Regions from separate parts of the Kitasatospora sp. NPDC057223 genome, predicted to be linked through region 2. Evidence: riboswitches for the same ligand, from Rfam matches in the RefSeq annotation. Region 2 holds a riboswitch; each other region holds the start of a gene.
What was found. A riboswitch is a leader RNA that binds a small molecule or an ion and turns the genes downstream of it on or off. The one in region 2 is predicted to bind cyclic di-AMP.
Positions count from the first base shown of each region.

Region 1: another riboswitch for cyclic di-AMP. It lies ahead of ACFUK0_RS11065 (transglycosylase family protein); the one in region 2 lies ahead of ACFUK0_RS05785 (M23 family metallopeptidase).
Region 3: another riboswitch for cyclic di-AMP. It lies ahead of ACFUK0_RS04450 (peptidoglycan DD-metalloendopeptidase family protein); the one in region 2 lies ahead of ACFUK0_RS05785 (M23 family metallopeptidase).

Region 1 covers NZ_JBHUWW010000021.1:17,030-23,577, forward strand. The annotation lists gene ACFUK0_RS11040 (protein kinase) at 1-477, shown strand, start outside; gene ACFUK0_RS11045 (SurA N-terminal domain-containing protein) at 597-1,211, shown strand; gene ACFUK0_RS11050 (MazG family protein) at 1,292-2,305, shown strand; gene ACFUK0_RS11055 (SDR family NAD(P)-dependent oxidoreductase) at 2,313-2,789, opposite strand; gene ACFUK0_RS11060 (cytochrome P450) at 2,886-4,241, shown strand; cyclic di-AMP (ydaO/yuaA leader) riboswitch at 4,452-4,624, shown strand; gene ACFUK0_RS11065 (transglycosylase family protein) at 4,630-5,511, shown strand; gene eno (phosphopyruvate hydratase) at 5,753-6,548, shown strand, end outside.
Region 2 covers NZ_JBHUWW010000008.1:120,557-127,104, reverse strand. The annotation lists gene ACFUK0_RS05790 (hypothetical protein) at 1-389, shown strand, start outside; gene ACFUK0_RS05785 (M23 family metallopeptidase) at 433-1,293, opposite strand; cyclic di-AMP (ydaO/yuaA leader) riboswitch at 1,306-1,467, opposite strand; gene ACFUK0_RS05780 (YiaA/YiaB family inner membrane protein) at 1,701-1,991, shown strand; gene ACFUK0_RS05775 (alpha/beta fold hydrolase) at 2,116-2,937, shown strand; gene ACFUK0_RS05770 (TetR/AcrR family transcriptional regulator) at 2,969-3,553, shown strand; gene ACFUK0_RS05765 (PP2C family protein-serine/threonine phosphatase) at 3,703-4,863, shown strand; gene ACFUK0_RS05760 (SpoIIE family protein phosphatase) at 4,935-6,548, shown strand, end outside.
Region 3 covers NZ_JBHUWW010000006.1:100,356-106,903, reverse strand. The annotation lists gene purB (adenylosuccinate lyase) at 1-171, shown strand, start outside; gene ACFUK0_RS04455 (MFS transporter) at 190-1,728, opposite strand; cyclic di-AMP (ydaO/yuaA leader) riboswitch at 2,032-2,208, shown strand; gene ACFUK0_RS04450 (peptidoglycan DD-metalloendopeptidase family protein) at 2,212-3,243, shown strand; gene ACFUK0_RS04445 (MDR family MFS transporter) at 3,375-5,495, opposite strand; gene ACFUK0_RS04440 (RidA family protein) at 5,640-6,128, opposite strand; gene ACFUK0_RS04435 (IclR family transcriptional regulator) at 6,246-6,548, opposite strand, start outside.

The sequences.
Region 1 (6,548 bases), on a different contig from region 2:
GGTCCGCACGGTCCGCAGGGGCTGGACCACCGCTACCGGGCGGCGGAGTGCCTGGAGCAGCTCGGCCAGGGCGCGGAGGCGCTCGCGGAGTACCACGCGCTGCTCACCGCCCACTCGGCCCGGCTCGACGCCGGACTCGACCCCGACCCGGGGCGCCTCCACGACATCCGCGAGCGGATCGGGCTGCTGCGGGCGGCCGGCGGCGACACCGAGGGCGGCTGGGAGTGGCTGCTCCAGCTGCTCCTCGACCGCGAACGGCTGCTCGGCCCGCACCACGAGGCCGTCCGCCGCCTGCGGCAGAGCCTCGACCAGCTCCAGCAGCACCGGACGGGCAGCGGCACCGGCCACCCGGCCGTCCGGACCCACCCGCAGCCGCCCGCCACCCCGCCCGCACCTGCCGCCCCGCCCGCCTTCGACCCCCGCTCGGGCGGCTGGCCGGCCCCGGGCACGGGCAGCCCGTACCCGCCCGGCCGCTGAGAGCGATCCGCGCCGCGCGCCTCCCCGTTCGGCGCAGGGTCCTCGCTGCCGGGCGGGCGGCGGCCTAGTCTCGGGAGGGTCCAGCAGAGCTGCCGTCCGCACCGCCAGGGAGGGCCGGGATGAACCGCCGAACCGCCCTCGCAGGCGTCCTGCTGTGCCCCGCCGTGCTCCTCACCTCCTGCGGCGGGGCCGTTCAACCGGGGGCGGCGGCGCTGGTCGGCGGTGAGCGGATCAGCCTCGCCACCGTGCAGGCGCGGGCCGCCGGGCTGCGTACGGCGGCTGCCGGGCCGTCGGGTGACGCCGGCACCGGCGCGGGGGCGGATGCCGACGGGCTGGCCCGGCGGGCCCTGTCCGAACTCGTCCGGGACGCGCTGGTGGCCCGGGCGCTGGCGGACCGCGGCCTGCGGGTGACGGCCGGCGAGGTGGCGGGGGCCCGCGCGGCGGACCAGGCGGCGGCGGGCGGTGCGGCGCAGCTCGCCCGGGTGCTGGCCCGCCGGGGCGTCCCGGCGGAGGGCATCGACACGTACTACCGGCAGCAGGCGGGCATCCGCCGCCTCGCGGCCGCGCAGGGACTGGACGCGGGGACGGAGGCGGGGGACGCGGCGGTGCGCCGGGCGCTCGCGGACGCCGCGCTGGCGCTGCACGTCCGGGTCAGCCCCCGGTACGGCAGGTGGGACGTGCAGCAGGTGGCCCTGCTGCCCGATCCGCCCGGCGGTACCGCGCTGGTTCGCTGACGGGCCCCGGGGCTGCACCGTCCCGGGCCTCGCCCCGGACGCCGTCCCGGGCGAGGCGCCGGGGCAGGTAGGTTCGGAGCGTGACCACTTCTGCACCCGCCCCGAAGCTGATCCTGCTCACCACCACCCACCGGGTCGCCCCCGGCCTGCTCTCCTGGCCGGCCTGGGAGGCGCTGCGCGGCGCCGACCGGGTGCTCGCGGCGGACGAGGCGCACCCGCAGCTGCCGGCGGTGCGCCAGGCGGGTGTCGAGGTGGAGCTCGTCGAGCGCGGGACGGCTCCGGCGCTGGCCCGCCTGCTGGTCGGCGGCGACCGGCCGGTCACCGTCTGGCTGGGCAGTCCGGACGGCGATCCTGGGCTGACGGACGCACTGGCCAGGCTCGCCGTCGAGGAGGCGGGGGCGGTGCCGGAGATCGAGCTGCTGCCCGGCTCGTACGACCTGCCGGGCGCGCGGCTGCTCGACCTGGCCTCGGTGATGGACCGGCTGCGTTCGCCCGGCGGCTGCCCCTGGGACGCCGAGCAGACCCACGAGTCGCTGGTGAAGTACCTGGTCGAGGAGTCCTTCGAGCTGGTCGAGGCGATCGAGGAGGGCGATCGGGAGACGCTCCGAGAGGAGCTCGGCGACGTCCTGCTACAGGTGTTCTTCCACTCCCGGATCGCCGAGGAGCACCCGGAGGACCCGTTCTCCGTCGACGACGTGGCGGGGGACATCGTCGAGAAGCTGATGTACCGCCACCCGCACGTGTTCGGCGACGTCGAGGCCGGGGGATCGGCCGAGGTCGAGGCGAACTGGGAGCAGCTGAAGGCCGCCGAGAAGCAGCGCGAGTCGGTCCTGGACGGCGTGCCGGCCGGGCTGCCGGCGCTGGCGTACGCGGCGAAGCTGGTCTCCCGGGTGCGCCGGGCGGGCTTCACCGGCGTGCCGGACGCGCCGTACGAGCTGCCGGCGGAGCTGACCGCGGAGTCGGCGGGCGTGCTGCTGCTCGCGCTGGCGCAGCGGGCGCACGACGCGGGCGTGGACGTGGACGCCGCACTCCGGGCGGCGGCGCGCGGCTACCGCCGCGAGGTGCGGGTGGCGGAGGGCCTGGGCACGGACTGACCGGAGGTCAGGCGACCTGTGCCCGGTCGGCGGAGCGGCGCTGCTGCGGGATGACCTCGCTGATCGCCTCGCCGACGAGGGCGAGCAGCTCGGCGAGGCGGCCGAGCTGGTCGGGGAGGTCGAGGAGGTCGGCGAGCGGGACGATCCGCTCGCCGTCCGGGCCGGCCACGCAGAACAGGTCGATCCGGCCGAGGTGCTTCTCCGCGGTGTCCACCAGGGCGGCCACGTCGCTCGGGCGGTGGATGTCGCCGCACACGCCGACCACGGGGCAGCCCGGGCGGTCCAGCTCGGCCGCGAGGTCCTCGGCCCGGTTGGGGTGCTGGTCGGCGATGAGCACTCCGGCGGCTCCGGCGGCGGTGAACCGGCGGGCCAGATCGGCCCCCGAACCGCCGTCGAGTACCGCGATGACCACCACTGCCCCGGCTACCCGCATGGCGCGCTCCTCCTCTGTGGGCGACTCCGCACCGGCGCCCACCAAAGACATGTCGGAGGATCGTAGGCACGTCACGACCCTCCGCAACAGGGATTACCCACCAGGTGACCAGGCTCACGCCTCCTGGCCACCGGATACCGTCGGGACATGCCTGATCAGCCGTATGCCACCCAGCCGCCCGCCGGCCCGGACGCCCAGTCGGACACCCGTCCGGACGCCTGCCCGAACACCCGTCCGGACGCCCAGCCCCCGCTGTTCACGTGGGAGTTCGCCGCCGACCCGTACCCCGCGTACGCGTGGCTGCGCGAGCACGCGCCCGTGCACCGCACCACGTTGCCGAGCGGGGTGGACGCCTGGCTGGTCACCCGGTACGCGGACGCCCGGCAGGCGCTGGCCGACGGCCGGCTGTCCAAGAATCCGGCCCACCACAGCGAGCAGGCCCACCGGACGGGCCGGGTCGGCATCCCGGGCGAGCGCAGCGCGGACCTGATGACGCACCTGCTGAACATCGACCCGCCGGACCACACCCGCCTGCGGCGGCTGGTCTCCAAGGCGTTCACGCCGCGCCGGGTCGCCGAGTTCGAGCCGAGGGTGCAGCAGCTGACCGACCGGCTGATCGACTCCTTCGCGGCGCGCGGCTCGGCCGACCTGATCCACGAGTTCGCCTTCCCGCTCCCCATCTACGCGATCTGCGACCTGCTGGGGGTGCCGCCGGAGGACCAGGACGACTTCCGGGACTGGGCGGGCATGATGATCCGGCACGGCGGCGGCCCGCGCGGCGGGGTGGCCCGCGCGGTGAAGCGGATGCGCGCCTACCTGCTGGAGCTGATCCACCGCAAGCGGGCGGACCTCGGTGACGACCTGATCTCGGGGCTGATCCGGGCCAGCGACCACGGCGAGCACCTGAACGAGAACGAGGCCGCGGCGATGGCCTTCATCCTGCTCTTCGCGGGCTTCGAGACGACCGTGAACCTGATCGGCAACGGCCTGTACGCCCTGCTCGGGCACCCGGAGCAGCGGGCGCTGCTGCAGGAGTCGGTGGCGGCGGGGGAGACCGCGCTGCTCGGCACCGCGGTGGAGGAGCTGCTGCGGTACGACGGGCCGGTGGAGATGGCCACCTGGCGGTTCGCCACCCGGCCGCTGTCGATCGGCGGCGTGGACATCCCGGTGGGCGATCCCGTCCTGGTGGTGCTGGCGGCGGCCGACCGCGACCCGGCGCGGTTCGCGGACGAGAACGTGCTCGACCTCGCCCGCAAGGACAACCCGCACCTGGGCTTCGGCCACGGTATCCACTACTGCATCGGCGCGCCGCTGGCCCGGCTGGAGGGGCAGGCCGCGCTCGCCACCCTGCTGACCCGGCTGCCCGACCTGCGGCTCGCCGCGGACCCGGCGGAGTTGCGCTGGCGGGGTGGCCTGATCATGCGTGGGCTGCGCGCGCTTCCGGTCGAATTCACGCCCGAGGAGGCTTCGGGAGAGGTGCCGGATCCGGCCGCGACACTCTGACGGCGTGTCGAACATGTCTGATCACAGGTGGTCAGAAGGCGCATCAATGCGGACATATGGGCGTGGTTAGTGGACGAAACAGGGGCTGTCGTAATTTCCGCGTGATGTCTGCGATATGAGCTTGTGATTGATGTGAGGATCTGTCTACTCTCCCTGCAGTTCGCAGCTGCGAGCCCCGAGTGCGGAACGCCGAGTCCTGCCCGCCGCACATCCGGGAAACCGACCAGACCCTCGGGCAGGGGCGGGGGACCCACGATTTTCTGCCGTTTCCCCACGGCTTGGGGTGAAGCCACCGAGGCGGGAAGAAACCTTCCGCCCGACGTGGCCGGGCCATCTCCGGTCCGAACCCGACAGCTCACCTCGCAGGCGTGCGGAGAGGGACATCCTCATGCTGTTCGTTGGTAACGGTCGTCACCGTCGTCGTACCCAGGCCGAGAAGGTCATCGCCGTAGCGGGCGTGGCCGGCGTAGGCCTCGCGATGCCGCTCCTCGCCGCCACCGGCGCCCAGGCCGCGCCGGTCTCCGTCTGGGACAAGGTCGCCCAGTGCGAGAGCGGCGGGAACTGGAGCATCAACTCCGGCAACGGGTACTACGGCGGACTGCAGTTCAGCCAGAGCACCTGGAAGTCCTTCGGCGGCGGCGCGTACGCCGCCCAGGCGCACCAGGCCAGCAAGGGCCAGCAGATCGCCGTCGCGGAGAAGGTCCTCGCCTCGCAGGGGCCGGGCGCCTGGCCGGTCTGCTCGCGCAAGGCCGGTCTGGCGAAGGGCGGCCCGGCCGCCCAGGCCGACACCGCCGACTCCTCGTCCGACTCCTCCTCCGACTTCCGGCCGGCCGCCGCGACCGCGCCGAAGGCGGCGCAGCCCAAGGCGGCCCAGCCGCAGGCCCCGTCGAAGCCCGCCCAGCAGAGCGCGGCGGATCCGGACGAGGAGGCGGGCCGGGCCCCCGACTTCGGCGGCCGGGCCGGCTGGGACGCCGACGACAAGGTGTTCTGGTACCAGGACAACGGCGACTGGTACTGGACCAGCCACCAGAGCGTCTACGAGCAGTTCGCGCCCGCGGCCCGTACCGCGCAGGCCGCCCCTGCCGCCGCCCCTGCCGCGGCCCCGGCCGGTCCGGCCGCCTACACCGTCCGGCCCGGGGACACCCTCGGCACCATCGCCGGCGCCCAGGGCGTGGCCGGCGGCTGGGGCGCGCTCTACGACGGGAACCGCTCCGTCGTCGGCGCCGACCCCGACCTCATCATTCCCGGCCAGGTGCTGAACCTCGGCTGAGCCGCGAGCGGCGGGGCCGTGCCGTGCTTGTCCGGTACGGCCCCTTTCGCTCGTCTCTGGGTGCAATCCGTCGGGCATCCAGGTGAACTACCGGCGAGTAGCGCGGTCACACGCTGAGACGGGACGTAGGTCGACGTGGCCCTGCGAGCCCGGGCGGTTAGGCTCTGGTCGTAACGACTCCGCAATCATCCGCAGACACCACAACAGTCCGCGGGTACCTGCTTCCACTAGGAGATGCCTCGTGCCGTCCATTGATGTCGTCGTAGCCCGTGAGATTCTCGACTCGCGTGGCAACCCCACGGTCGAGGTCGAGGTCGGTCTCGATGACGGCAGCACCGGCCGCGCCGCCGTCCCGTCCGGTGCCTCGACCGGCGCCTTCGAGGCGCTGGAGCTGCGTGACGGTGACAAGAACCGCTACTTCGGCAAGGGCGTCGAGAAGGCCGTCCTCGCCGTCATCGAGCAGATCGGCCCGGAGCTGGTCGGCTACGACGCCACCGAGCAGCGCCTGATCGACCAGGCCATGCTCGACCTGGACGCCACCCCGGACAAGTCCTCGCTCGGCGCCAACGCCATCCTCGGCGTCTCGCTCGCCGTCGCGCACGCCGCCTCCGAGGCCTCGGACCTGCCGCTGTTCCGCTACCTGGGCGGCCCGAACGCGCACGTCCTGCCCGTCCCGATGATGAACATCCTCAACGGCGGCTCGCACGCGGACTCCAACGTCGACATCCAGGAGTTCATGATCGCTCCGATCGGTGCGGAGTCCTTCTCCGAGGCCGTCCGCTGGGGCGTCGAGGTCTACCACACGCTCAAGGGCGTGCTGAAGGAGCGCGGCCTCTCCACCGGCCTGGGCGACGAGGGCGGCTTCGCCCCGAACCTGGACAGCAACCGCGAGGCGCTCGACCTCATCGTCGAGGCCATCAAGAAGGCCGGCTACGTGCCCGGCAAGGACGTCGCGCTGGCGCTGGACGTCGCCGCCTCCGAGTTCTACAAGGACGGCGCCTACCAGTTCGAGGGCAAGGGCCTCACCTCGGCCGAGC
Region 2 (6,548 bases):
GGGTGGACGTCGACGGCGGCTGGGGCCCGGCCCGGATGCTCTCCGTGGCGATGGCCACCGACGGCGCCCGGCTGATGCTGGAGAACGGCCTGATGCAGCGCAGCTACCGCAACCTGGCGGACGCCAACGCCCTGGGCCTGCCGATGCCGGCCGAGCTCGCCGGCGACCCGGCCTCGTTCGAGGCGGCGGTGGTGGCCGAGGCGTTGGAGCTGTTCGGCGGGTGGACGGTGCCCGGCCTGCCGGAACTCCTGGCCACCGAGTACCTGGACCTCGCCCCGGAGCCGGGCCAGGACGAGATCGACGCCTACCTGGCGCAGTTCCCACCGGAGGAGGAAGCCGTGGAGGAAACCGTGGAGGAACAAGCGGCCGGGCAGGAGCCGCAGGACTGACGGGCCGCCCCGCCCCGGCGGCGGCCGGGGCGGGCGGCAGCCGTCAGGGGTTGACGCCGCGCTGCTCGAACCAGGTCTCCGGGTCGACGGGGGCGCCGCCGTCGGGGCGGACCTCGACGTGCAGGTGCGGGCCGGTCACGTTGCCGGTGGCGCCGACCCGGCCGATCTGCTGACCGGGAACGATCTTGCCGGAGGCGCGGAGGATCGCGGAGAGGTGGCAGTACCAGATCTCGGTGCCGTCGGGCAGGGTCTGGATGATCCGGTAGCCGTACGAGCCGGACCAGCCGGCCGAGGTGATGCTGCCGGCGCCGACCGCGTACACGGGGGTGCCGGTGGAGGCGGCGAAGTCGAGGCCGGTGTGCAGGTGGGCCCAGTAGGAGGCGCTCTGGCCGTAGTGCGCGGAGAGGTGGTAGTCGCGCACCGGCAGCTGGACGGCGGCGAGCTTGGCCTTCTCGGCGGCCGCGGCGGCCCGGTCGGCCTCCTGCTGCTGGGCGGCGCGCTTGGTCTCGGCCTCCTTGGCGGCCTGAAGGCGGGCAGTCTCCTCGGCGGCGGTGCGCTGGCTGTCGGCCTGCAACTGGATGCGGGCGGCGAGCGCGAGACCGGGGTCGGCGGAGAGCACGGGGGTCTCGTCGGGCGAGGCGACGGCCGGTGCGGCGGCGGGGGTCGCGGAGGCGAAGCCGGTGGCGCCGAGGGTGGCGGCCATCGCGGTGACGCCGAGCAGCGGACCGGTGCCGCGGGACTGACGGGGCATCCGGTGGCGGTTGGCGTCGGCGGGCTGGTGGGCGGCCGCGCCGTCGGGGGCCGCGCCGTACGTGCCGCCGTGGGCCGGGGGCCACGGGTGGTCGAGCAGCTGGGTGCCGGCCTGGGAGCCGGACGGGTATGCCGGAGAGTGCGTCGACGCCACGGAGGCGCGCTCCTTTCCTTCCTTCGCGCCTACCGGGTTAGCTGACGGGTTCGGAGCAGGAAGGTCTCCTACGGCCGGGCCTGGGCCTGGCCGATTCACCCCAAGGAACGGTGGTTCCCCGGCTCCCCGACACGCCCCACAGGGCGGGTCTTGGGGATTAGGCGCAGGCGCACGGTGCCGTTGGTACGGCGTTGCCGACCGCGCTGCGTTATCAAACGTTAATCCTAGGAGCCCCTGATTCCAAGCCATTCGTGGTGCGGAGTCACATTTCTAAGGGTCAAAATGGGCGGTTTGGCATGGTTCTCATCGGTCGGCACTACGGATCGTGAGCATCTGTCGACGAACAGCTCTCGAATCTGAGTACTCGTACTCATGTGCGGCGCACGACAGTTGGCCATCCTGACGACATGAGCACCCCGATGCAGTCGCGTACCACGGCGGCGTACTACGCCCAGGCCGTGCTGTCCTTCGCCCTCTCCGCCACGGCCCTCGCGGTCGGGATCGCCTACCTGCCGGTCAGCTCCTGGATGAGGGCCTTCCTCGCCGTCGGCCTGCTGTACACGGTCACCTCCTCGTTCACCCTGGCCAAGGTGATCAGGGACCGGCAGGAGAGCACCGAGATCGTCACCCGGGTCGACCAGGCGCGGCTGGAGAAGCTGCTGGCGGAGCACGACCCGTTCAGGGTCGAGGGAATCTGACGGCCGAATCGGCGCGCCGTCGCGGGCATCCCTTGACGGCTAAGGCTATTAGCCTTAGCTTTATGGCTATCGGCAGGTCGCCGACAGCACCGCCAAGGCAAGGCCCAGGCCAAGGAGGCCCGCGATGTCCCAGACCACCGCTCCCGCCACCCAGTACCTCGACGTCCCCGGCGGCCGGCTCGCCTTCGACGACACCGGGCACGGCACCGGCGCCCCCGTCCTGCTGCTGCCCGGCATGATGGTCCCGCGCAGCGTCTACCGGGACGTCCGCCCGCTGCTGGCCGCGGCGGGCCACCGGGTGATCACCCTGGACGTGCGCGGCTTCGGCGACTCCTCGATCGCCTGGGACGACTACTCCCCCGCCGCGCTCGCCGACGACGCCCTGGCCCTGCTCGACCACCTCGGCATCGAGCGCGCCGTCCTGGCCGGCCACTCCTACACCGGGGCCACCGTGGTGAGGCTCGCCGGGCTGGCCCCCGAGCGGGTCGCCGGGATCGCCCTGCTCGCCGCCTTCGTCGAGAGCCCCGCGCCGAACGCCGTCATGAAGGTCCTGATGAAGGTGATGGGCGCGGCCTTCGTGCACCTGCCCAGCACCTGGGGGATGTACCAGAAGCTGGCCTTCCCGACCAAGCCCGCCGGCTTCGAGGAGTACCGCGCCGGGCTGGTCGCCGCCCTGCGCACCCCCGGCCGCAAGCAGGCCACCCGCGGCTACGTCACCGGCGACTCCGCGCCGGTCGGCTGGAGCGCCGCCGTGACCTGCCCGGCACTCGTCGTGATGGGCGGCAAGGACCCCGACTTCCCCAGGCCCGAGCTGGTCGCCGACCGCCAGGCCGCCGCGCTGCACGCCCGTAAGGTGATCGTCGAGGGCGCCGGGCACTACCTGATGGTGGAGCGTCCGCAGGCCACCGCCGACGCCCTGCTCGGCTTCCTCGCCGACCTCGCCTGAGCCCCCTCACCACCCCGCAGCGGAGACCCCCATGCCACGCGTCGGACTGACCCCGGACAGCGTCGTCACCCACGCCCTCGGCCTGATCGACGAGCAGGGCCCCGATGCCCTGACCCTGGCCGCCGTCGCCGCCCGGGCGGGCGTCGCGACCCCCTCCCTCTACAAGCACGTCGCCGGCGGCCTCGCCGAACTGCGCCGCCTGGTCGCCGTCCGGGTCACCGAGGAGCTCGGCGCCCGGCTCGCCCGCGCCGCCCTCGGGCGCAGCGGCGACGAGGCGGTCGAGGCGGTCCTCCGCGCCTACCACGCGTACGCCACGGAGTACCCGCACCGCTACAGCTCGCTGCCGCAGGCCCCGCAGCCCGACGACGAGCTGACCCGGGCGGCGGCCGAGCTGGTCGGCGTGATCGTCGCGGTGCTGCACGACTACGGGCTGCCGGACCGGGAGGTGATCCACGCGGCCCGGACGGTGCGCTCGGTGGCGCACGGTTTCGCCTCGCTGTCGATCGCGGGCGCGTTCCAGCTGGCCGAGGACCCCGCGGTGACCCAGGCGCGGCTGATCGGGATGCTGACCGGCGGCCTGCGGGCCTGGCCGAAGGCCGCCGCGCCGGAGGGCTGAGCCCGGCGGCGGATCCGCGGGCCGCCCCGGCCTGCGTCCGGCGCCGTGGGCCCCGCGTCCTGCCAGGACCGAACACCCGTATGGCGTTAGATTGACTGCTCCAACGGGTGGTCAGCACGGGTGACCTCCCGACCCCGGGGGAGGTCGAGGTGTCCGCACCGAAGGAGGCAGCCGGACACCGGCCGGGCCGGGGGCGCTGGTCCCGCGTGCTGCGCCGGGGCCCGTTCGGCCGCTGGGGCAACCGCCTGCTGGACGGTGACCCGGGCGCGGAGCGGGACGCGCTGCTCCTGCTGCTGGTGTCGGCCGCCCTGTTCAGCACGATGTCCATCGCACTGCCCGGTAGCTGGCCGCCGTCCTCGCTCGTCCTCCCGCTGGTGGCCGGCTGCACGGTGCTGCGGACGGGCCGCCAGCTGGTGCTGACCTCCGCCGTCCTGGCCGGCAGCCTGCTCAGCGGCCTGCTGGCGGAGCCGCACGGGGTGCGGGTGGCGGTCACCGCGGTGCTGGCCTGCACCGCCGGCTTCGGCCTGCTGACCTCGCGGTTCCGCAACCGGCTCGGCCTGCGCGGGCTGCGCGGCGACTCGATGCTGCTGGAGCTGGCCGAGCACACCCGGGCGCTGGGCCGGCTGCCGGACCGGCTGCTGGACTGGCACTTCGACCGGGCCCTCGCGCCGGTCGGCGGCAACTCGTTCTCCGGCGACTTCCTGCTCTGCTCGCACCGGCCCGACCAGGATCTGCTGGAGGTCGTCCTGGTGGACGTCTCCGGCAAGGGCAGCCGGGCCGCCGCGCGCTCGATGCACCTCTCGGGCGCGTTCGCGATGCTGCTCGGCTCGGTACCGGCGGAGGCCTTCCTGCCCGCCGCGAACGACTACCTGGTCGGGCTGGGCTGGGAGGACGAGTTCGCCACGGCCGTCCACCTGGCACTGCGGCCGGCCAGCGGGCACTACCGGCTGTTCAACGCCGGTCACCCGCCGCCCGCGCACTACACCCCGGCGCGCGGCGGCAGCTGGCTGCTCGGCGGCGAGGGCGGGCCCGCGCTCGGGCTGCTGGCCGGCAGTCCCTATCCGGAGACGCACGGACGGCTGGCCCTCGGTGACTCGCTGCTGCTGTACAGCGACGGGCTGGTGGAGGTGCCCGGCCAGGACATCGACACCGGGATAGGGCGGTTGCTGACCGCGGCCGAGCCGGTGCTGCGGCTGCCGCGCGCGGACGGCAGCCCGGCGGGGCGGCTGCTGCGGGCGGTGGCCAGGGACGTGCCCGACGACCGGACTCTCGTCATGGTCCGGCGTCTCGGACCACCATTCCACCCCTGAGCAAATAGGATAAACAATTACGTATGCCATAAGCCCGCACCCCTCGCAGAACGGAAAGGCCGGGTAGCCCGATGGACCTGACCTCCCCGTGGTTCCCTCCCTCCCCGCCGGCCGCCGGCGAGAACGGGACCCCCCTCGCCGCCACCGGCACCCGCAGTGCCATGCGCTGCGTCCGGCTGCTGCTGCAGTGCTCCAGCGCGGGCGAGCTGCTCGGCACCGTCCTCGCCGAGGGCCCGGCCTGGATCACCGGCGAGGGCAGCGCCCTCTACCTGCTCGATCCCGCCGGCATGCTCCGGCTGACCGCCTCCCACGGCCTGCCCGACTGGGCGCACGAGCGCTACGGCACCGTCGACGCCGACAGCGACCTGCCCGCCGCGATGGCCCTGCGGCTGCGCCGCCCCTACCTGCTCAGCCCCGAGCGCACCAGCATCGACTACCCCAACCGCAACACCGGCATGGGCACCGGCATGGTCGCCCTGGTGGCGCTGCCGATGATCGTGGACGAGCAGCCGGTCGGCACCCTCGCCCTCGCCCTCGCGCACCGCGGCACCGTGCCCCGGCGCGACCTGGACGTCCTGGAGACGATCGGCGCCGCCTGCGCCCACCGGCTCTCCCACCTGCTGGACCACGTGCACGCGAGCACCGGGGCCCCGAAGGGCGTCCGCACCCACACCCCCGCCGGCAATCCCGCGCCGCTCGCGCACCCGCTGCTCTCGCTCGCCGTCCACGCGGCCGGCGCGGGCGCCTTCGAACGCGACCTGGTCACCGGCGAGACGTTCTGGGACGCCCAGGCGTACCGGGTGGTCGGCCTGCCGCCGCCGCCCGAGGGCAGTGCCGCCGAGGCCCCCGACCTGAGCCGCCTGGTCCACCCCGAGGACCTGCCGGACGTCCAGGCCGGGCTGGCCGAGGCGCTGTCCGACGGCGGCCCCTACCGGCTCGCGTACCGGGTGCTGCGCCGGGGCGGCGGCGTCATCCGGGTCGGCGAGAGCGGTGAGGTGATGCTCGACGTCCACGGCCGCCCCGTCCGGATCGCCGGCCTGCTCGCCGACCGCGACCGGACCGGCGCCGAGGACCGGCCCGACACCGCCGAGGACGCGGACGCCGACGCCGACGCCCCGCCGCTCGGCGCCCGCTCCGCGCTGCTGCTCGCGCTGACCCGCACGCTCTCCCGCGCGGTCACCGTCCGGGACGTCACCACCGCGATGACCGACGTGGCCGGCCCCGCCCTGGGCGCCGCCAGCCTGGTGCTCGACCTGGTGGACGAGGGCCGGCTGCTGCCCGTCTCGCACACCGTCTACGGCGGCCCGCGGCGCACCGAGCTGAACCGGCTGGCCACCCTGTCCGAGGGCGTCATGCAGCACTCGCTGGCCCGCTCCACCCCGCTGTTCAGCGAGCCCGGCCGCGGCGGGAACGGCGGCGGCCGGGACGGCGCGAGCCCGCTCACCCCGCCCGCCTGGGCCGTCCTGCCGCTGATCGCCTCCGGCCGGCAGGTGGGCTCCTGCCTGATCACCTTCGCCACCGAACGCGGCTTCAGCCGCGACGACCGCACCCTGTACTCGGCCTTCGCCGGCATCCTCGCGCAGTCCCTGGAACGGGCCCGGCTGTACGACACCCACCACCACCGGGCCACCGAACTCCAGCGCGCGATGCTGCCCCGCACGCTGCCCGCCATCCCCGGCGTCACC
Region 3 (6,548 bases), on a different contig from region 2:
GCCGACGAGCGGATGCCGCTCGACCGGGCCGGGCTGGACGCGCTGCTCGCCGACCGGCTCTCCTTCACCGGTGCGGCGGGGGCGCAGGTCGCCGAGGTCGTGCGACGCATCGAGGCCGTCGCGGCCGCTCACCCGGAGGCCGCCAAGTACGCTCCGGGCGACATCCTCTGACGTTCCGTCAGGCCATGCTCAGGGTCCTGTCACCGTTCCGGTGGCGGGGCCCTGCGGCGTCTCGGGCCCTTCGTGCGCCGGGTGCCCCGGGTCGAGCGGAGGGGCGCCGGCCGTGCAGGCCCACTTCGCGTCGGGCTCGGACACCGGGTGGTCCGGCGCCAGGACGTTGCCGCGCACCGTGGCCAGCGCGATCAGCGAGCCGCCGGCCAGCAGGCCCGCGCAGATCAGCATCGCGGTGCGGAACGCCGAGTCCACCGCGGCGGGCACCCGGTAGGCGTCGCCGCTGAGGCCGGCCAGTGCGGGCAGCGCCGCCACGGCCAGCAGACCGGCCGCCCGGGCGGCCGCGTTGTTGACGCCGCTGGCGATCCCGGCCCGGCGGACCTCCACCGCCGCGAGCACGGTCGCCGTGAGCGGTGCCACCAGCAGGACCATCCCGCAGCCCATCACCGTGGTCGCGGGCAGCACGTCCGTCCAGTAGGAGGCGTCGGCGCCGATCCGCAGCATCAGCAGCACGCCGCAGGCGCAGAGCAGCGGCCCGACGGTGAGCGGCAGCCGGGGGCCGATCCGCTTGCCGAGCCGGCCGGCCCGGGCGGACAGCGCGAGCATCAGCACGGTGATCGGCAGCAGCGCGAGGCCGGAGGTCAGCGGGGTGAAGCCGGAGACCGTCTGGAGCTGCACCACCAGCAGGAAGAAGACGCCGCTGAACGCCGCGTACACGCAGAGCGTGACCAGGTTCACCGCCGTGAAGAGGCGGGAGGCGAACAGCTCCAGCGGCAGCATCGGCGCCGGGTGGCGGCGCTCGGTGGCGATGAACGCGGCGCCGAGCAGCAGCCCGGCGGCGCCCGACACCCAGACCCCGGGGGAGAGCCCTTCACCGGCCGCCGTCAGCGCGTACGTCACCCCGCCGAGCGCGAGCGCGGCCAGGACGGCGCCGCGGACGTCGAAGCTGCCGGTGGCGCTCTCGTCCCGGCTCTCCGGAACGTGCCGGCCGGCGACCGCCAGCACCACGGCGGCCAGCGGGACGTTCAGCAGGAAGATCCACCGCCAGCCGGGCCCGTCCACCAGCCAGCCGCCCAGGAACGGGCCGACCGCCGCCGCCACCCCGCCGAGGCCGGACCACAGGCCGACCGCCGCCGAGCGGTCGTCGGGCCGGAAGGTCGCCTGGAGCATCGCCAGCGAGCCGGGTGTGAGGAGTGCGCCGCCGATGCCCTGCAGCGCGCGCGCCGCGATGAGCACCCCGACGTTCGGCGCCGCGGCGCACAGGGCGGAGGCGGCGGCGAACCAGCAGACGCCGATCAGGAAGACCCGGCGCCGCCCGTAGCGGTCGCCCAGGGCGCCGCCGAGCAGGATCAGGCCGGCCAGGGTGAGCAGATAGGCGTTCAGGGTCCACTGCAGGGCGGCCAGCGAGGCGCCGAGATCCGCGCCGATCCTGGGCAGTGCGACGTTGACGACGGTGCCGTCGAGCATCGCCATGCTGGAGCCCAGGACGGTCGCCAGGATCACCCAGCGCCCCTGTGCGGTGCCGAGTGCCAAGGTGCCCGCGTCGTCGGTTCTCACGGCTCGATCCTGCGCCGGAGCGGGTGAAGTGACAAGGGTCACCGGCGGCGCGTCGGGGTGGTGGCTGAGCGTGCCGGGATATCCACGCAGGGCCGAGAAAGTGACCGGAGGGGGGTCGGCCGGTCGCTCAGCGGAGTTGATCCGTGCACATACTGCACAGCCGATCATTCGGAGAGTCACGGAATTCGATGGGATTCCCGTGAAATTCCGGGGCTAAACGTGATCGACATTGATTTGCCCGGCTTCATCAGCTTTGCTTCAGCGACTGCCCGGCCATGGTCCGGGTGGGCCCGCCGGGTGGAACGCCTAGTCCTGCCGCTGCCCGGAGGCTTCGAACAACTCTGTACGGCAGGAGTGGGGGACCCACAGGTAAGTCGCCGTCCCGGTCACCGGGACGGCTTGGGGTGAAGCCGCGCTTGCGGCCGGGCAACTCCAGCCCGAACCCGACAGCTCACCTCGCAGGCGTCGGAGAGGAAATACCCCATGTCCGCAATCACGAACCGTCTGCCGCGTCTGGCCCGTATCGGCATCGCCACCGGTGTGACCGGCGCCGTGCTCGCCCTTCCCCTGGTGACCGCCGTCAGCGCCCAGGCCCACACGGTGCCGGCCGCCAAGTCGCACTCGGCCGCCGTGACCGGCGCCACCAGCGTCGACGCCATCGCGGTGACCCAGAAGACCGCCGCCGTGGAGGCCGCCCCGGCCGCCCCGGCCGCCGCCCCCGCCGCTGCCGCGGTGGAGAGCTACAAGGTCCACGGCGGGGACACCCTGTCGAAGATCGCGGCCTCGCAGAACGTCACCGGCGGCTGGCACGCGCTGTACGACAACAACCGTGAGGTCATCGGCTCCAACCCGAACCTCATCTTCCCCGGCCAGAAGCTCGCGCTCGGCGCCAAGGCCGCCGCCCCGGCCGCCGAGGCCCCGAAGCCCGCCGCGCCGAAGACCTCCTCCGACTCCGCGCCGGCCAAGAAGGCCGCCCCGAGCGCCAAGGCGTCCGTGGCCCCGAAGGCCGCCGAGACCGCCAAGCCGGCCGCCCCCGCGACGAAGGCCCCGGCCGCCGCCGCGACCACCGCCGCCGCCGCGCCGAAGCCCGCCGCCGTGGCCAGCACCTCCGGCTACACCGCGCCGATCGCCGGCGTGAAGCTCGGCACCGCCTACGGCGTGGCCGGCTCCATGTGGTCCAGCGGCCACCACACCGGTGCCGACTTCGTCGCCGCCACCGGCACCCCGCTGAAGGCCATCGCCAACGGCACCGTGGTCAAGGCCGGCAACGGCGGCGCCTACGGCAACGAGGTCGAGATCAAGCTCGCCGACGGCAAGTACGCCCAGTACGCGCACCTGTCCTCGATCGGCGTCAAGGTCGGCCAGACCGTGACCGTCGGTCAGCAGATCGGCCTCTCCGGTGCGACCGGCAACGTGACCGGCCCGCACCTGCACTTCGAGGTCCGCACCGGCTCGGAGTACGGCTCGGACATCGACCCGATCGCGTACCTGCGCGCCCACGGTGTCAGCATCTGACACCTGGTCCCCCCACGTGACGGGCTGACCGTCGCACGGTGACCACGGCAGTACCTGCGGAAAACACCGGCCGGGCCGGCAGCGAACGCTCATCGCTGCGGGCCCGGCCAGTTTTGCGTTCCGTCCCGCCGTCAGACGGGCACCTTGTCCCGGTACGGTGCCTGGTCGTCCTCGAAGAGGCGGGCCGCGATGGACTCGACGGCGCGGTCGAGGCGGGCCCGGTCACCCGGATCGGTGACGTCCCAGTCGTCGAGGTGGCCGTCGATCCAGCGGCGCCACGCCTCGGCGAGCCGGTCGACCTCCTGCTGCCCGGCGGCCGTGAGACCGAGCCGCCCGCCGTCGCTCTCGGCGTAGCCGGCGCCGAGGGTCCGGTCGGCGGCGGGTTGCAGGACCTCGGGCGGCATGTGGTGCGCGGCGGCGATGGCGGCGAGCGAGGCCCCGCCCTGGAGGCGGTTGCGCCAGTAGATCTGACCGAGCATCCAGGCCTGGTCCGGCGTCACGGTGCTGCCGGAGTCGGCCAGCAGCTGCCGCCCGATCTCGGGCCGCCCCTTCGTGCGGCGCAGCACGTTGGCGAGGGCCCGCTCCAACTGCTTGTCGGCGTCCGCGCTGTCCGGTGCGCCGAAGCCCTCGCCCATGTCCGCGGCGCCGGCCCGGGCGCTGTCGCGCAGCGGCACCTCCTTGAGGAACCAGGCGACCACGAAGCCGACGACGGCGACCGGCACCACCCACTGGAAGACGTAGTTGATGGTGTCGGCGTACGCGTGGACGAACGGCAGGGCCGCCTCCTCGGGCAGCGCCTGCAGGCCGGCCGGGCTCTGGACCGCGGCCGGCGGGACGCCGGGCGACTGGGCGAAGGCCGCCTCCAGGTTCGGCCCGAGCTGGTTGTTGAACAGGGTGCCGAACACGGCCGTGCCGAAGGCGCTGCCGAGGGTGCGGAAGAAGGTCACGCCCGAGGTCGCGGTGCCCAGTTCGTGGTACGGGACGGTGTTCTGCACGGCGATGGTGAGCACCTGCATCGCCAGCCCGATCCCGAGGCCGAGGATGAACATGTAGAGCGACTCCAGCCACGCTCCGGTCGAGGGGCCCATCGTCGACATCAGGTAGAGGCCCACCGCCATCACCGCGGTGCCGAGGATCGGGAAGATCCGGTACCGCCCGGTGCGGCTGACCACGATGCCCGACAGCATCGATGTGCCGAGCAGGCCGACCACCATCGGCAGTGTCCGCACGCCCGAACCGGTGGCCGAGACGCCGTCCACGAACTGGAGGTACGTCGGCAGGTACGTCATCGCGCCGAGCATCGCGAAGCCGACGATGAAACTGAGGATCGAACAGACCGTGAAGACCGAGTTGCGGAAGAGGTGCATCGGCAGCATCGGCTCCGGCGCCCGCAGCTCCACGAGGACGAACGCCGTCAGCAGCACGGCCGACCCGACGAACAGGCCGATGATCGTCGCCGAACCCCAGGCGTACTCGTTGCCGCCCCACTCCAGCCCGAGCACCAGGCCGCACGCGCCGAGCGCGACCAGCACGATGCCGAGGTAGTCGATCACCGGCCGGACGGCCGCCTTCACCGCCGGGATCGAACGGGCCGCCATCACGATCATCACGGCCGCGATCGGGATGTTGACGTAGAAGCACCAGCGCCAGGACGCGTGGTCGGTGAACAGGCCGCCGAGCGTCGGGCCGACCACCGTGGTGACGCCGAACACGGCGCCCAGCGCGCCCTGGTACTTGCCGCGCTCGCGCAGCGGGATGACGTCGGCGATCAGCGCCATCGCGGTGACCATCAGCCCGCCGCCGCCGACCCCCTGGATCGCCCGGCCGATGATCAGCACCGTCATGCCGTTGGCCGCGCCGGAGACCACCGAGCCGACGATGAAGACGACCGCGCTGACCTGGAAGACGATCTTCCGGCCGAACAGGTCGCCGAACTTGCCGACCAGCACGGTGGCCACGGTCTCGGCCAGCAGATAGGCCGTCACCACCCAGGCCATGTGCCCGGCGCCGCCCAGGTCGGCGACGATCGTCGGCAGTGCGGTGGAGACGATCGTCTGGTCCAGGGCGGCCATCAGCATGCCGAGCACGATCGTGATGAACACGACGTTGGTCTGGCGGCGGCTCAGCGAGGGCGCTCCGGGCGCGGCGGGCGCGGTCACGGTGGTATCGGTCATGGGCCGGGCCTCCGGAGCAGGGTGCAGGTCGGTCCCAGCCTTCGGCCCGTGCGGCGGGTCCGCCACCGCTGGCGGCATCCGGGTGGCGGGCCGGACCAGGCGATGGACGTGCATGCGGACGTGGACGCGGACGACGCCGTGGACTCCGTCCAGCGCCCCGGGCCCGGCCGGACGGCCCCACAGCCGTCCGACCGGGCCCGTTGCCGGGGCCGTCGCCCGCCGTCAGCCGATGACGGCCTGGGCGTCGATCTCCACCAGCATCGGCTCCTGCGGCAGCTCGCAGAAGATCGTGGTGCGGCACGGCTTCACGCCGCCGGGCTTGATGTTCTCGTCGATGAACGCGGCGTACACCTCGTTCATCAGCGCGAAGTCGGAGCGCTTGGTGAGGTAGACGCGGAACATCACCACGTCCTCGACGGTGGCGCCGCCGGCCTCGACGATGGCCTTGACGTTCTCCAGCGTCCGCCGGGTCTGCGCCTTCACGTCGCCCGGGTACAGGTACTCGGCGGTCGCCGGGTCCTGCGGGCCCTGGCCGGACACCTGCAGGATCGGGCCCTTGCGGACGCCCTGGGAGAACATCCAGGCGGGGGCGGGGGCGCCGTCGGTGCGGATCTCGGCCTTGTCACTCATGTCGGGGTACTCGCTCATCTCGTCGTCGGTCGTGCAGGTCGTCGGGCAGAAAGGGTGATGGTGGTCGAGGGTGACGGCCATCAAAGGTGACGGTCGCCAAGGGTAGTGACCGTCAAATGTGGTGATTATCAAGAATTGCGGTCATCAAAGGCGGTAAATGGCGGAAGCTTCAAAGGCGGTAATGGCGGAAGGTGGTGGTCAATGGCGGGGGAGGTCGGTCGGCGGCAGGCCGCAGTCGGCCGAGACGGCCCGGGCGGTCGCCAGCAGTTGCGGCAGCAGCTCCAGCACGCGCTCGTACGGGAGCACGACGTCCGGCACCGATATCGAGGCGGCCGCGACCACCCGCCCGGTCGCGTCCCGGATCGGTGCGGCGACGCAGTTGATGAAGGACTCGTGCTCGGCGTGGTCCTGCGCCCAGCCCCGGACGGCGACCGTGTCCAGCTCGGCCAGCAGGGCCTCCGGCGTGGTCAGCGTGTTCGCCGTGTACGGGACGAAGTCGAT